DNA from 3 places in the Ureibacillus sp. 179-F W5.1 NHS genome. Region 2 is predicted to be linked to each of the others. Evidence: riboswitches for the same ligand, from Rfam matches in the RefSeq annotation. Region 2 holds a riboswitch; each other region holds the start of a gene.
The links. Region 2 has a riboswitch for preQ1 ahead of ACH0B5_RS13435 (QueT transporter family protein). Riboswitches for the same ligand answer to the same signal wherever they lie in the genome.
Positions count from the first base shown of each region.

Region 1: another riboswitch for preQ1. It lies ahead of queF (preQ(1) synthase); the one in region 2 lies ahead of ACH0B5_RS13435 (QueT transporter family protein).
Region 3: another riboswitch for preQ1. It lies ahead of queD (6-carboxytetrahydropterin synthase QueD); the one in region 2 lies ahead of ACH0B5_RS13435 (QueT transporter family protein).

Region 1 is NZ_JBIQFG010000019.1:37,262-40,544, reverse strand. It holds gene ACH0B5_RS10210 (hypothetical protein) at 494-655, shown strand; gene ACH0B5_RS10205 (nucleoside hydrolase) at 758-1,723, shown strand; PreQ1 riboswitch class I at 1,778-1,824, shown strand; gene queF (preQ(1) synthase) at 1,942-2,442, shown strand; PreQ1 riboswitch class I at 2,454-2,497, shown strand; gene queC (7-cyano-7-deazaguanine synthase QueC) at 2,551-3,210, shown strand; gene ACH0B5_RS10190 (VUT family protein) at 3,249-3,283, shown strand, end outside.
Region 2 is NZ_JBIQFG010000033.1:10,241-13,523, forward strand. It holds gene trpC (indole-3-glycerol phosphate synthase TrpC) at 1-162, opposite strand, end outside; gene trpD (anthranilate phosphoribosyltransferase) at 159-1,196, opposite strand; T-box leader at 1,273-1,511, opposite strand; gene ACH0B5_RS13435 (QueT transporter family protein) at 1,700-2,182, opposite strand; PreQ1 riboswitch class I at 2,188-2,231, opposite strand; gene ACH0B5_RS13440 (ABC transporter substrate-binding protein) at 2,596-3,283, shown strand, end outside.
Region 3 is NZ_JBIQFG010000015.1:15,993-19,275, reverse strand. It holds gene ACH0B5_RS08950 (S1C family serine protease) at 1-314, shown strand, start outside; gene ACH0B5_RS08945 (CxxH/CxxC protein) at 504-668, shown strand; gene rlmH (23S rRNA (pseudouridine(1915)-N(3))-methyltransferase RlmH) at 900-1,379, shown strand; PreQ1 riboswitch class I at 1,498-1,544, shown strand; gene queD (6-carboxytetrahydropterin synthase QueD) at 1,672-2,145, shown strand; gene queE (7-carboxy-7-deazaguanine synthase QueE) at 2,138-2,866, shown strand; gene ACH0B5_RS08925 (endonuclease I family protein) at 3,225-3,283, shown strand, end outside.

The sequences.
Region 1 (3,283 bases), on a different contig from region 2:
GAAGTTATTAGAAGAACAGAGTAAAAAAGACTACTTGATGCTGCAACATCAAGCAGTCAACGGTAATAGCTAGTCCTAAGGGATTGGCAACCAGTTCGAAGTTTAACCTGCATTGAGCGAGAGCTCAGGTAGGTTATTTTTTTTGATTTACTGTAATCACAGTCACAATTAAAGTGGCGAAGGCCACGGAAAACATTAATGTTTCAGAAATAGACAAGGCATCACCGCCTCTCTGTAAAGGAGTTCCGCCAATCGTCCTTTTAAATTTTTTAGCTATTACACCTACATTATAGCACATATGTTCGTATTTTAAAGGGTATAAGGTTGTATTTTATAGAATATGGAAAGATATCCAACGAAGGAAAGGATATGAATGTACTCTATTTTTAATGCTAGCAAGCCCTTTTAACTTCTATTTGTAAATAATTTCAACGCATACTTTGCTCCATATTGAAAATAATAAGCGGAAAATGAATGAAAAGAAGGTAGAACGATGCGAAAACGTCTCCACATTCTAATTATAATGTGTATACTTCCTTTTGTTGTAGCTTGTACGGATAACGGTGATGATACCCCAGTAGAAGCAAAGGAGAATGACGGTAAATTCAATAACTCGTCTAGTAGCAAAATCGATTCATTACTTAAGGAAGTTTAACAACTTTTCCCTTTTTTACTCGAAGGCTTCCTTTTATTCCCTTTTCAAGTATACTTAATAGTAAGAGAATATTATTATGAAGTAATGAAAAGGGGATTCTTCATGTCTAAAATACCTATAATCATTGACACAGATCCGGGAATAGATGATGCAATGATGTTAACATACGTCTATGGAAATGATGATGCTTTAGATATTCGTTTAGTTACAACAAGCTCAGGGAATATCTCCCAAGGAAAATCCAATCATAATGCACGGGTCTTTTTAAGTTACATTGGGGCTAATGTAGAAGTTGCCCGTGGATTAGAAAGTCCTTTCCTTCGTAGATTGGAAATAGCAGAAGATATCCATGGAGAAAGTGGTTTTGGAAACGTCCAGTTTTTAACGCCTCCACTTCCAGTGAGCCATCGTCCGGCGGTGACTGCAATGGTGGAGACGATTTTAAGTAGCGATGAAAAAATAACGATTGTCGCAACTGGTCCTTTGACGAATATCGCGGCATTACTTGTTGCCCATCCTGAAGTAAAAACGAAAATTGAAAGGATTTTATGGATGGGGGGAGCAGCTGTAGGGGGCAATGTTACACCAACGGCAGAATTCAATGCATACGTTGACCCGCATGCTGTCCAAATTGTGTTTAATTCAGGGATTCAAGTTGTAATGAGTGGTTTAGATGTAACTCATAAAGCCTTTATTACAGTGGATGAAATCAAGCGATTAGAAGATATGGGGACGGAATTTACACAAAAGCTCCATGAAATGGTGACATTTTATCTTGATCAAATTGAAAAGACACCTTTTCATGAAGAAAATTATGATCAAGTAGTTCATTTTCATGATGTAGTGCCAGTGATGTATTTATTGCAACCTCACTTGTTTGAAGGAACCGACCACTTTGTGGAGGTGGAGTTAGAAGGTAAAGCAGCGGGTGCTACTATCGTAGATTATTTGAATCGTACAAACAATAAACCAAATGTTCATGTTCTACATAACGTTGAACGGGAGAAGTTTGTTGAAGAATTTATGAAGGCTGTGGAAAATATTTCGGAACGCCTCACAAAATTTTAATTGACCAATGCCCCTTCATCCTTTATTCTATTCAATGAATAGAATGCCCGGCGAACGGGAGAGGTTCATAGCTGATACCCTCTATAAAAAACTATGGAAACATGACGAATGATGCCATGTCCATAACTGGACATGGCTTTTATGTTTTTATAAGAGTTTTATAGAATATGAACTTCTCCTTGTTAATTGTTGGGAAACATTTGCAAGGAGGATTTTTTATGTCTGGCCGTAACCATGAAGAAGGTTTAAAAGATTTAACATTATTAGGAAACCAAAATACACAATATTCATTTGATTATGCACCGGAAGTATTAGAAGCGGTAGATAATCTTCATTCCAATCGGGATTATTTCGTGAAATTTAATTGTCCGGAGTTTACGAGTTTATGCCCATTAACGCATCAACCAGACTTTGCGACGATGTATATTTCTTACATTCCAGATAAAAAGATTGTAGAAAGTAAATCGTTAAAATTGTACTTATTTAGTTTTAGAAACCATGGTGATTTCCATGAAGACTGTGTCAATATTATCATGAACGATTTAATCAAATTACTAGACCCTCGTTACATTGAAGTTTGGGGTAAATTTACGCCACGCGGAGGAATTTCGATTGACCCTTGGTGTAACTACGGGAAACCGGGAACGAAATATGAAGAGATGGCTCATCATCGTTTAATGAACCATGATTTAAATCCTGAAAAAATTGATAATCGTTAAGAATGAAATTAAATAAAGAGGTTATTAGCGACCCTCTATAAAAAACTAAGGAAAAACAGCATTTTTCTTAGAATGCTGTTTTTTCATTAATAAAGGAGATTTTTTCACATGAAGCAGGGAAAAGCCGTTGTTGTATTTAGTGGAGGACAAGATAGTACAACTTGTTTGTTTTGGGCAAAAGAACGCTATGAAGAAGTGGTAGCTGTAACCTTTGATTACGGTCAAAGGCATCGGCTTGAAATTGACTGCGCAAAGGAAATAACGAAAGAATTAGGGATTGCTCATCACATGTTAGATATGTCGCTATTGAATCAGTTAGCACCGAACGCTTTAACAAGGGGAACTATTCCAGTGGAAGATGGGGAAGGTGGCGAATTACCATCAACCTTTGTGCCTGGGCGTAATTTGTTGTTTCTATCCTTTGCTGGGGTGTTGGCAAAACAAATAGGGGCGAAACATATTGTTACAGGCGTTTGTGAAACAGATTTTAGCGGCTATCCCGATTGCCGGGATATTTTTATTAAGTCGCTAAACGTTACGTTAAATTTATCAATGGATGATACTTTCGTCATTGAAACACCGTTAATGTGGCTTAATAAAGCGCAAACGTGGGAATTGGCAGATCAGCTCGGTGCCCTTGAATTTGTCCGCGAAAAAACACTCACTTGTTATAACGGAATAAAGGCGGACGGTTGTGGGGAATGTCCAGCTTGTAAGTTGCGTAAAAGAGGTTTAGATGAGTACTTAAACTCGAAGGTAGAGTCTTAAAAGACCAAGTTTTTAATTGAAATTTAAGGAGTAGTAAAATGAGAATCATATTTTATTTATTATCAATTGTCGT
Region 2 (3,283 bases):
AGCCCGCTTCATCTCGGAAATAATTTGAAGCGTTTCTGCTTTTCTTAAATCATTATATAGAGAAGGGCGTGTTTTTCTCTTTACTTCAAATTGTGGTTCATTTTCTAAAAGGGATGAAAGAATGGTTGATTTATGATCTAAAATCGTTTGTAAAATCGTCATTGTACCGCACGCTCCTTTACAATTCCTTGACTATATTCCACAACAGCCTCAAGTTTACGTAATGCTTTTCCAGATAAAATGCTATCCCGTGCAAGTTCGACCCCATCTTTTACCGAGTCAACGGTACCGTGGGCAAACAAACCGAGGGCTGAATTAAAAACGACTACATCAAAATAAACACTTTGTTTCCCTTGCAATAACTCTGTTAAAATAACGGCATTTTCTTCTGGTGTACCACCGCGTAATGCCGTGATGGAAACGGGGGTTAAGCCAAGGGATTGTATGTCGATTGAAAATGGTTTAATTTCTCCCTTTTCTAATAAGGCGAACGTATTATTGGAATCTAACGATGCTTCATCCATCCCTTGTGAACCAGAAACGACAATTGCCCGTTGACGACCTAAAATACGAAGGGCTTCTGCATACTGGCTAACAAATTCAGGACGGTTAATGCCGACGAGCTGCGTTGTTAAATTTGCGGGATTTGTTAAAGGGCCCACCATATTAAAAATCGTTGGTTTTCCAATAGTTCGTCGAATCTCACCTATTCGTTTTAGTTTTGGATGAACGTTTGGCGCATGGAGAAAAGTAATTCCTTCTCGTTGTAATAAATCAATGGAATCTTCTATAGAAAACTCTGTATGAATTCCTAAAGCTTGTAGTACATCAGAACTTCCAGATGCACTAGATATTTTACGATTACCATGTTTCACGACAGATACACCATTTGCGGCTAATACGAAGGCAGACGTAGTACTAATATTGAAGCTTTTTAAACCATCCCCACCTGTACCACAGTTATCAAGATAGTTTCCTTCAGGCAATGGTAAAGGAAGGGCATTCGATTTCATAACAGTCGCAAGGGCTGCTACTTCCTCCGTTGTTTCACCTTTGTTACTTAATGCGATTAAAAGATCTGCAATATCCTCTTTTGGAGTTTCTTCATTAAATATGCATTCAGCAGCTTGAAGCATTTCTTCAAAGGATAAATTGTTCATTTCCTTGACTTGGTTTGTAAATGATTGAATCCCCATTATTTTTCATCCTCCTAAAAATTAAAATTAGCAGGTTAGAGAAATAAAAAAGTCCTCTACAAAAGGAATTCCTTTTGTAGAGGACGATATATACCGCGTTGCCACCTCTGTTGAAGCATAAAAATACTTCCACCTTGGCGTGTTAAGAAGTAAAAAAGCACTTCCAACACTTCCTTGTAACGTAGGAAAGACGTCAACTAACTAACGCTAGTTGCTCTCATAAGGCCCATTCACGAAATGTACGCACTAGTTCACACCAACCACTAGCTCTCTAAAGCGCCTGAAATCGCTACTATTCTTATTCATCAATTTTTTCTCAGCTATTCTCATCTAAACTCTGCTTTGCTCAAACGGTGGTCACGCTCCCGCGACCTACTACCGTATCCGAACAATTAATTAAGTAGAATTGTAGACTTAAATTTAATCCTTGTCAATATTTTCAGAAAAATCGAAGAGGAAAATTGTATGAAAAAAACCGAGAAAGATAATTCTCGGTTTAGACGTTATATTAAATCTTTGAAATTTAATCGTTTATTTAATAGGTACATAATAGGGGCACCTACAGCAAGTACAACGAATTCACCAACGGCACATGTAAACCAAGTCCATAAAAATGGAAGTTTAAGGGCGATGTTTAATTCAAAGGCAATGATGAACATTGTACAAGTAAATAAAAATGTATTAATCATTAAACGTAGCCAAATGTTTTTTACGAACTTACAAATGAAAATAAAAATGGCTAGTGTAATAACCGATTGACCGACGCCAAAAATTAAATCGTAAATGCCGAGGGGGGAAAATAAATTGGCAATAAATACACCAATAATAATCCCAAGCATATAACGAGGGTTAAAGGCAACTAGGTGATTAAACATCTCTGAAACTCTAAATTGGATTTCTGTAAATCCAAAGGGTGCAACTAAAAGGGTAACAGCCATATAAAGAGCCGCAATAATCCCAGTTGTGGCAATAAATTTAACTTTCATATTCATTCTCCTTAGTTTTTTTTCGTGGGAGTTTTCGAACCACGGTGAAAATATCACAAGAAAATATACTATTATATTTTGTTCCATATGTCAAATGAACTATAAAATTTGGAGGACAAGTAGATTAGTTGTCCACAAAATAGGAAAATGTCGAAAACTAGTCACATTTTTTATATTTTTTTAAAATAATGAATTCTTCATAAAAACTATGTACTTTAACGGTTTAAAGCGACAAATTATTTTTCTTGTAGTAGTAATTATGAAAATTGTAAGTAAGAGGCTATTTAATGCTGTTGACTCCCATAGGTTAGCAATGTAATATAATCGTTAAACTTAAAATTTTTAGAATAATTAAATATATTAGAAAATTCATATGTTGAGTGGAATTTGAAAGGGAAGTAGGGGGAGAAAGAATGAAAAAGGGTCCAAAAAAGCGCTCATTGTTATCGTTAGGATTAGTAATACTATTGGCCGCTTGTGGCGGAGGGGAAACAACTACTGATACAAAAGATGGTACAAATGCTGGAACATCAGAAGGGGAGAAAACTTTCAAAGTAGGGATTACGCAAATCGTAGAGCATCCTTCATTAGATGAGGCAACAGAAGGGTTTAAAGCAGCTTTAAAAGAGGCGGGATTAGAAGTCGAATTTGTCGAAGAAAACGCCCAAAACGATCCGAGTATGAATACAACGATTGCGCAAAATTTAGTGAATGACGGTGTTGATTTGATTTTTGCTAACTCTACCCCATCAGCTCAAGCTGTAAAAGGAGCAACATCTGATATCCCGATTATATTTACCTCTGTTACAGATGCAGTAGGTGCAGAATTAATTGACTCAATGGAAAGTCCAGGTGGTAATGTGACGGGTACAGTTGACTTACATCCAGATACGATTGCGAATACAGTAGCTTTCCTTAAGGCTGAACTAGGTGCTAAAAAAGTAGGTACCGTCTATAACACTGGTGAACAAAATTCCGTTGCCCAAGTTGAACAAATGAAAACGTTACTAGAAGAAGCTGGTCTTGAGTTGGTCGAAGCAGCAGTTTCCACTTCAGCAGAAGTAAAACAAGCAACGGAATCATTAGTAGGGAAAGTAGATT
Region 3 (3,283 bases), on a different contig from region 2:
CAATGGGTATTGGTTTATTAGATTTAACAGATGTACCAGCATTCTATCAACAACAAACATTAAAATTACCTGCTGAAGTAACAACAGGAGTCGTTGTTTCAGAAGTAGTGCAAGGTTCAGCTGCAGATAATGCAGGCATCGAACAGTATGATGTTATCGTTGAAATGGACGGTCAAAAAATTGAAAACTCCATCGATCTTCGTCAACACTTATACAATGAAACGGACATTGGAGATACATTATTATTAAAAGTATATCGTCAAGGAAAATTAGTGGATTTAAAATTAAAGTTAACTGAAGGAACAAGTGTATAATATTGAATCGTTTATAACAAAACTTGTGGATAACTAAATAATACAAACAAAAGTTTTACACAACGAGTAGTGGAAGAAAAGCCTTTTCTTTCCTACTCGTTTTTTGTTTGATACAATGGTTTGTGGATAACATAGAACAAATTGTGAATAAGTTTGTGGAAATTTCAGAAATTAAGGAGGCATGAAATAATGAAAACATATAGCTGTGAAACCCATATAAATCACGCTTTAGATATGCTTGTAGCAGAGACAAAAGAGTTTCCGATTATGGAGCAACTTTCAGAAGATGAAAAGTTATCCACAAAGTGTTCTTACTGTGAAGAGCAAGCAACATATGTTGTATCAAGTAAATAACTTTACACAATATGTAGAATGAGCTTGTGGATATGTGCATAACTTTTGTGGATAAGTTGTTTGTAAATGAAATATTAACGTGGATAAATTGTTTATATTTAAATTTTCTAATAATAGCTTAAGCGAAAATGCTCTTATTTTCTGGTCTAATGCTAATAAAGGGAACTGGGTTACTAAAAAGCTCATTGTTGGGAAATAAGATTATGAATGTTTTGTAAAGGTGGATAAGCTGTGAATATCACGATCATTTCGGTCGGAAAGTTAAAAGAAAAGTATTTGAAGATGGGTATTGAAGAATATGTGAAACGATTAGGTGCTTACGCCAAAGTGGAACTAGTTGAAGTGGCAGACGAGAAGGCCCCAGAACAATTAAGCGACGCCGAAATGGAAATCGTGAAACGAAAAGAAGGCGAGCGTATTTTGGCCAAAATCAATGACGGTATGCATGTCATTGCCTTAGCGATTAACGGGAAAATGAAATCTTCAGAAGAAATGGCAAAGGATTTAGAAGCTCTCATGACATACGGAACAAGTAAGGTCGCCTTCGTAATCGGTGGTTCCCTAGGTTTACATGAAGATGTGTTACAACGCGCGGATGAAAAATTAAGCTTTGGAAAAATGACCCTTCCCCATCAACTAATGAAACTAGTATTAGTTGAACAAATTTATCGTAGCTTTAGAATAATTAAAGGGGAACCGTATCACAAGTAAGTTCGGGTTCTATTGCTAAATAAATTTAAAAGTCCTGTTCAAAAAATATATGGGATTTTTATTTGAAAATTACTGTCAATTTTATATACTATATTCATAAAAGAATGCCCGGATTTGAACGGGAGAGGTTCATAGCTTATACCCTCTATAAAAAACTATGGAAACATGACAATTCGCCATGTCCATAAAGGACGTGGCTTTTTTTGTTGAATGCATACGTTTTAATAGAAAGATTGTTAGCGCCTCTCTTGAAAAATTTCGGGAATATTTTCAGGGAGGGAATTTTGAAAACATGCCTAATTTTAGAATTGTTGATAAGCTACAAAAAATGGATGAAGATATTCAAAGAAGTCAATTAAAATACCATTCGAAACGTGTGCTTGTATGCAAAGAGTTTACTTTCGATGCTGCACATCACTTACATGATTATGAGGGAAAGTGTAAAAATTTACATGGCCATACGTATCGTGCTGTTTTAGGATTAAGTGGGTTTACTGACGAACGTGGTCTCATGATTGATTTTGGGGATATTAAGGACATTTGGAAACAAAAAATTGAAATTTATTTAGATCATCACTATTTAAACGAGACATTGCCACCGATGAATACGACTGCAGAGAATATCGTCGTTTGGATCTACGAAAAGTTGAAGGAAGCCTTGCTCGATGAACAACGATATCATGGTGCACGTGTGGAATTTATCAGGCTGTATGAAACTCCTACAAGCTATGCTGAGGCAAGAAGGGAGTGGATGGAGTTTGAGTAAATTACCTATTATAGAGATTTTTGGTCCCACGATTCAAGGTGAAGGGATGGTAGTTGGCCAGAAGACGATGTTTGTACGCACTGCTGGCTGTGATTATTCTTGTTCTTGGTGCGATTCAGCATTTACATGGGATGGCACTGGCAAGCATCTTATCGTTCAAATGACAGCGCAAGAAGTTTGGGCTGAGTTGAAACGCCTTGGAGGAAATGGGTTTTCATTCGTCACCATTTCAGGAGGAAATCCTGCGCTTCTTCGTAATTTGGATGCACTTATTGCCCTTTTAAAAGAGAATAATATAAAGATTGGCGTGGAGACACAGGGAAGTAAATGGCAAGATTGGTTGTATGATATCGATGAACTAACCATTTCACCAAAGCCTCCTAGTTCTAAAATGATGACAGATTTCTCTATGCTCTCTACTATTTTAGAGAGACTAAGAGGTAGAAATAGCAATCAACATATATCACTTAAAGTCGTTATATTTAACCAAGAGGATTATGATTATGCTAAAGAAGTTCATCGCCGATATCCGACCATTCCTTTTTATCTTCAGGTTGGAAATGATGACATCACCTCGATAGACAATACGCGATTAGTTAGCCATTTATTAGAGAAATATCAAATGCTAATTAATCAAGTAATGATGGATGAAGAATTAAAGAACGTAAAAGTACTACCGCAGCTACATACACTCATCTGGGGAAATAAAAGAGGTGTGTAGCGCTCTTCTTTAAAACCAAATGTAATGGAAATATAACAGCACTCTTTAATGATGAAGAGGTGCTGTTTTTTTGAATTTATAAATGGAACTTTAATTATATGGATGGTTGTTAATATTCATGTAACCAATTAGTAGTCTATTTTTATCGCTATTTTCTACTAGATAGAAACACTCCAAAAGTTACTATGAAATAATATACAGAATTGTTAAACTATTAATAACATCATGAATTGGCTTCAATTTAATCCTATAGGGAGGGAGAAAAATGGAGCGTAAAATGAATTTGATTCCATATCAAGTAGTAGAACAGTTTAACGAAAACGAATTGACGCAGGATTCGAAAATTAGCAACAAAGAAATGTTGGCACAAGAACTGGACATAGCAAAGGCAGTCTATTTAGAGTATAGCAATAACCA